2 regions of the Ligilactobacillus animalis genome follow, and region 1 is predicted to be linked to the other one. Evidence: predicted binding sites of a transcription regulator. Region 1 holds the regulator's gene; the other holds the start of a gene.
What was found. Region 1 encodes LexA, which represses DNA repair genes until DNA is damaged. Its sites were predicted from a motif close to CNAACANNTGTTNG; they were not measured.
Positions count from the first base shown of each region.

Region 2: a site for LexA is predicted at 1,747-1,760, ahead of uvrB (excinuclease ABC subunit UvrB). Genes of this name have one in related genera too.

Region 1 covers NZ_CP047141.1:885,722-889,155, reverse strand. Annotated here, with positions in the region: gene GSR62_RS04450 (lysophospholipid acyltransferase family protein) at 1-509, shown strand, start outside; gene GSR62_RS04445 (YneF family protein) at 558-782, opposite strand; gene GSR62_RS04440 (DUF896 domain-containing protein) at 863-1,159, opposite strand; gene lexA (transcriptional repressor LexA) at 1,324-1,947, shown strand; gene recN (DNA repair protein RecN) at 2,032-3,434, opposite strand, start outside.
Region 2 covers NZ_CP047141.1:1,248,441-1,251,874, forward strand. Annotated here, with positions in the region: gene uvrB (excinuclease ABC subunit UvrB) at 1-1,698, opposite strand, end outside; gene GSR62_RS06130 (phospho-sugar mutase) at 1,822-3,434, opposite strand, start outside.

The DNA of each region.
Region 1 (3,434 bases):
ACCGCACTTGGTTTGATCCCTTGTATTTTGCCTTAGCAGCTTCTCCTAAAAAATTCAGCTTCATGGCAAAAGAAGAACTTTTCAAAAATCCAATTTTGCGGTTTATCCTAAAACATGCCAACGCTTTTCCAGTCGACCGAAAAAATCCTGGTCCCTCTGTGATCAAGACCCCAGTCAAGTTGCTTAAAAAAAGTGATCTTTCTTTGATCATGTTTCCTTCTGGGACTAGACATTCACAGGAAATGAAAGGGGGCGTCGTTTTGATTGCTAAAATGACTGGTGTCCCGATCGTTCCTGCCGTTTACCAAGGGCCCTTGACCTTAAAAACACTCTTTAGCCGTAAAAAGACAACTGTTCGCTTTGGTGAACCGATCTACGTTGATCGCAAAACTAAATTGACCGATGAGACCCAAGCAACGATCATCAATGAAATGGAACAAGCCTTTACCAAACTGGACAAAGCGATCGATCCAAACTTCCACTACATCGATCCTACAACAAAAAAATAACTAAAAATAGGTTGGACTCGCAAGTCACAACCTATTTTTAGTTTTAAATTACTTTTTAGACATATTTTGCTTCATTGAAGCCATCATTTGATGAAGTTTCTTTTCAGAAGGCTTTTGCCCCATCTGAATCATCATCGTCCGCAACATCTGTTCATTGATCGGCGGATTTTTCTTCAAATAGTCTTCCATGTACTTACGAGCAGCAAAGAAACCACCAACAAAGCCAAGGATAAGCGCTAAGACTACAAGTACGATCCAAATTCCAGTAGACATTTCAGCACCCCCTTCTCATTATATTCATTCAACTACTTATTCTACACAAGTTATCCTTAAAAATAAAGCGTTAAACGGCTTTAATTATCACGCAAACCACGTTCACGTTGGATCTTTTTGACCTTTTCTGGCGTAACTTCATTGCCATCTTTATCGTAGACTTGTAACATTTCTACGTGACTACGGAAGTTTTCTCTAAACATCGCTAAGTAAGTCTTACGCAATTCTTGTTGTTCTTCTTTTTCAGCTTCTGTTAGCGTGCCTTCTTTTTTCTTTTTAGATAATTCATTGATGCGATCGATCAGTTCTTGGGGGATCGCACCTTTTTTTGCTTCCGTCGTTTCTGACGCTTGTTCTAATTTTTCGTCTTTTTCCATGTTAAATTCCTCTTTTCCAAGATGATCTATCATTTATATTCTATCTCAAAATTTTAAGAAAGTCATTAACTTAGTCACTTTCTCTAGATAAAGCAAACGCTTGTTTGTAACTGTTGGTTTTCTATGTTATAATTACCCTATAAAAATGTATTGAGGTGTTCAAAATGACAAAAGCATCCGAAAAAAGACAGCTAAACATTTTGCGTTTTATCTACAATACAGTTGAGAGCAAAGGTTATCCACCGACTGTACGCGAGATCTGCCAAGCAGTCTCCCTTTCTTCGACCTCAACTGTACACGGTCATTTAGCACGCTTAACTAAGAAAGGCTTTCTTAAAAAAGATCCTACTAAGCCACGGGCAATGGAAGTTACTCCAGCTGGTCTAGACGCTTTGGGGATCAAAACGACCTTAAATGAGATCCCCGTTGTCGGAACGGTAACTGCAGGGATGCCGATCTTAACCGTTGAAGAAACAACTGATTATTTCCCATTACCACCTAATTTAAGCGATGCCAATGATTTGTTCATGTTGAACATCCGTGGTGAAAGCATGATCGATGCTGGGATCTTAGATGGTGATCAAGTTATCGTTAGAAAACAATCTGCTGCTGACAATGGTGATATCGTGATCGCCATGACCGAAGACGATGAAGCAACGTGCAAGCGATTCTACAAAGAAGACGGATATTTTAGATTACAACCTGAAAATGAAACGATGGATCCGATCATCTTGGATAATGTCGTAATTTTAGGCAAAGTCATTGGGCTCTACCGTGATATGATCTAAAGTCAATATTTTAGCAACTAGGAGTTTACCGACTTCTAGTTTTTTTATTCAAAAAAAAGATGCCTCAAAGTGCATCTTTTAGAACTATTTACTTGCCTTAGCCATTTTTAGCAATTCTTCTGCATGTTCTAGCGTCAAAGTCGTGATCGAAGAACCCGATAACATTCGGGCTAATTCTTCGATCCGTTCCTTATCGTTTAAGATCGTCAGCGAAGTTTCAGTCCGACCATTAGCTACATGCTTAGCAATAAAGTAGTGATGGTCTGCCACAGCTGCGACCTGTGGTAAATGCGTGATACACAACACTTGCGAATTAGTTGCGATCTGACTGATCTTTTCTGCGATTGCCTGGGCGACGCGCCCACTGACTCCAGTATCGACCTCATCGAAAATAATACTCGTCACACCCTTATTTTGGGCAAAGATCGTCTTTAGCGCGAGCATGATCCGCGACAATTCACCACCAGAAGCGATCTTTGCTAAAGCGCCCATTTCTTCTCCGGGGTTAGTTTGAATGTAAAATTCGACCCGATCAAGCCCAGTCTCAGTCAATTGCCCGTTCTCTGGTAAAAAACGTACTTCAAAAACAGCTTTATCCATATAAAGCGCACTTAATTGCTGATGTATCTCATTTTCAAGGCGTTTAGCAGTCTGTTTGCGTAACTCGCTGATCTCTAGTGCTAATTCTTTTGCCTTGGCGTGAGCTTCTTTGACCTGTTCGACTTGCTGCTCTAAGTTTTCATCGCTTTGTTGCATCGTTTCAAGCTCGTGTTTTATCTTATCGTAATAAGCCAAGATCATTTCGATCGAATCACCATATTTACGCTTGAGCTGATGGATCGTTTCGAGCCGTGCCTCAATTGAATTTAGCAGTTCTTCATCCCACTCCAGATCACTTAATTGCCCTGAAACTTCATGTGCTGCATCTTGCAGATTATAAAAAGCATCAGAAACCTTTTCGTAGATCGCGGCTAATTCAGAATTGAACTCAGCCACATCTTCTAATTCACTCATGACATTTCCTAGAACGCTCATCACATCTAATTCTTCACCATTTAGTGCTTGATAACTCATCTCTAAGGCGTGATGGATCGTTTGATAATTATCTAATTGACGTTTTTGTTCTTGGAGCTCTTCTTCTTCGCCCTCGTGTAACTGCGCCTCACTGATCTCATTAACTTGAAATTGTAACATATCGAGTCTTTGAGCCCACTCATGCGCATTTTTCTCGCGTTGCTCCAGTGCTTGCGAAAGGCGACGATAATTGGCATAAAGTGCCTGGTATTGTGTCAATTTAGCTAGGATCTCAGGCTGATAATTATCAACTAGGGCTAAATGGCGCTCAGGATCCATCAATTCTTGATGCTCATTTTGTCCGTGGATATCGATCAAGGTTTGCCCTACCTGCCGTAATGTGCCCAAATTAACCAAAACACCATTTATCCGGCAAACATTTTTACCACTGCGATAAATATCGCGTTGTAAGA
Region 2 (3,434 bases), 360 kb from region 1:
TTGCATCGAATCTGTTACTGTATCAGCATACATGATCACATGCCCATTTTCATTTCGCGCAGCTCGGCCGATCGTTTGGATCAAAGACCGTTCATTGCGCAAAAAGCCTTCTTTATCAGCATCTAAGATCGCAACTAATGAGACCTCTGGCACATCGATCCCTTCACGTAATAAATTGATCCCAACGAGCACATCAAATTTTCCTAAACGTAGATCGCGCACGATCTGGGTCCGTTCAAGTGTCTTGATATCAGAATGCAGATACTTGACTTTAATACTCATCTCTTTAAAGTAATCGGTCAGATCTTCTGCCATTTTCTTAGTCAAAGTCGTTACAAAGACGCGCTCATCGCGCTCAGTTCTTTTGGCGATCTCAGCCACTAGATCGTCCATTTGTCCCATGATCGGACGAACTTCAACTTCTGGATCCAATAATCCCGTCGGTCGAATGATCTGTTGCACGACCGTATCGGTACGTTCTTGTTCATAAACACCTGGGGTCGCCGACATATAAATGATCTGATTTACTCGTTCTTCAAATTCAGCTAACTTTAATGGGCGGTTATCTAAGGCACTTGGAAGGCGGAAACCGTAATCGACTAGCATCTGTTTACGTGAGCGGTCACCATTGTACATCCCGCGCACTTGGGGCATCGTAACATGGGATTCATCGACTACGATCAAAAAATCATCGGGGAAGAAGTCCAACAACGTATATGGTGCTTCACCCGGTTTTCTTCCATCCATATGCCGTGAATAATTTTCGATCCCTGAACAATATCCCATTTCACGCAACATCTCAATGTCGTATGTCGTTCGTTGTTCTAAACGTTGAGCTTCTAACAACTTGCCATCAGCGCGCAAGACTTCTAACCTTTGAGCTAATTCGGATTCGATGCTCTTGATCGATCCTTCTAAGCGTTCACCACTTGTCAAAAAGTGAGTTGCTGGGAAGATGACAACGTGATTGCGATCACCCAAGATCTCTCCAGTCAAAGGGTCAACTTCTCGGATCCGGTCGATCTCATCCCCAAAAAATTCAACTCTAAGCGCTTGTTCATCACGTGAAGCTGGGAAGATCTCGACAACATCGCCGCGAACACGAAAGCGTCCCCGCTGAAAGTCGATATCGTTACGTTCAAATTGAACATCGATCAGTTGGTTCAACAACTTATCTCGTTCGATCTCTTGACCTACTCGCAATGAAAGAGCTTGATCACGATATTCTTTTGGATCACCTAAACCAAATATCGATGAAACTGAGGCCACCACGATCACATCATTGCGCTCTAATAACGAACTAGTCGCAGAGTGGCGTAATTTATCGATCTCATCATTGATGCTCGAATCCTTTTCGATATAAGTATCACTTGAAGGAACATAAGCTTCAGGTTGATAGTAATCGTAGTAGGATACAAAATATTCAACAGCATTGTCTGGGAAAAATTCTTTGAACTCCCCGTAGAGCTGTCCCGCCAAGGTCTTATTATGGGCTAAGACCAAAGTTGGCTTGTTGGCTTTAGCGATCACATTTGAGATCGTAAAAGTTTTCCCGGTCCCAGTAGCCCCTAATAAGATCTGTTCTTTTTTACCAGCTTTGATCCCGGTTGCAAGCTCAGCGATCGCTTGTGGTTGATCTCCAGTTGGTTGATATTTTGAAACTAATTTGAACTCTTTATCGGCTTGACGTTCGATCAAATGATTACCCCCTCATTAAAAACTATTGCTTACAGGATTATACCACAACGAACGTATTTTCGCATCAGCAGAATCAAAAAAGACACGGCCATTTACCGTGTCTTCAGCATCTAACAGCTAATTTTAGCCCTTGATGAAATCATTGATTGCTTTTTCAAATTTTTCACATTTAGCTTGTGCATCAGCTTCGGAATCACCTTGTGTACCAATGTAAAATTTGATCTTTGGTTCTGTACCTGAAGGACGAACTGCGATCCAAGTTCCATCTTCAAGGAAGTACTTCAAAACATTTGACTTAGGCAAGTTGATCGCTGTCACATTCCCAGCTGCATCTTGGCGACTAGAAGCTTGATAATCTTCAGCTGCGATCACTTTATAACCAGCAAAATCAGTTGGTAATTCTTGACGGAACTTAGCCATCAAATCTTTGATCTCTTGTGCACCTTCGATCCCATCAAAGGTCAAAGCGATCGTCTTTTCAGCAAAATAGCCGTATTTTTCAAATAATTCTTGGAGACCATCGTATAAGTTCTTACCTTGTTTCTTGTAGAAGGCAGCTACTTCAGCTAATAGTACCAAAGATTGGATCGCATCTTTATCGCGCACGAATGGACGGATCAAATAACCATAACTTTCTTCAAAGCCTAACATGAAGCTGTGTTCATTGGTTTCTTCAAAATGTTGGATCTGTTCGGCAATGAACTTGAACCCAGTCAAGACATTGATCGCTTCGACCCCAAAATCAGCTGCAACTTTAGCAGCAAATTCACTTGAAACGATTGATTTTACTAAAGCCCCGTTTGCAGGCAAGTTACCTGCTTTTTTACGAGCCGTTAAAATATAGTTCAACATCAAAGCTGCGATCTGGTTACCTGTCAACAATTCGTATTCGCCATCTGGTTGACGAACAGCTGCTCCCAAACGGTCTGCATCAGGATCGACAGCTACTAAAAGATCAGCTTTTTGGCTCTTGCCTAATTTGATCGCTAAATCAAAAGCTTCTGTAAATTCAGGGTTTGGATGTTCAACGGTTGAGAACTCTGGATCTGGCATTGCTTGTTCTGGGACCATCGTAAAGTCTTCAAAACCAGCTTGACGTAAGGCTTTTTCACCTAACATCCCACCAGTACCGTGAAGTGGAGTAAAGACCAACTTCATCGTTTTACCCTCTTCAGCCACTAACTCACGATCGATCGTTACTTCTTTGGCATTTTCTAAGTAAACTTCATCGACTTCTGAACCGATGACTTTCAATGTTCCATCATTGATCAAAGCATCTTTATCAGCAACTTCAACGGCAAAAAGATCATCAACTTCGCGGATATAATTCGTGATCATATCTGATTCTTTTGGTGGCATTTGCGCCCCATCTTCACCATAGATCTTATAACCGTTATATTGTTTTGGATTATGGCTCGCTGTGATCATGATCCCTGCATAAGCATGTAGATGCCGAACGGTAAAGGATAGTTCTGGGGTCGGACGTAAGCTTTCAAAGACAAAGCTTGGAATCCCGTGTGCCCCTAAAACACGTGCTGCTTCAAAAGCAAATTCTTGTGACATGTGACGTGAATCATAACTGATCGCTACACCACGTAATTTTGTTTCTTCATCCAAGGTATCCATAAAGCGTGCCAAACCTTCAGTTGCTTGGCGCACAGTATAAATATTCATGCGGTTGATCCCAGCACCGATCAAGCCACGCATCCCAGCTGTCCCAAATTCCATTGGTGTAT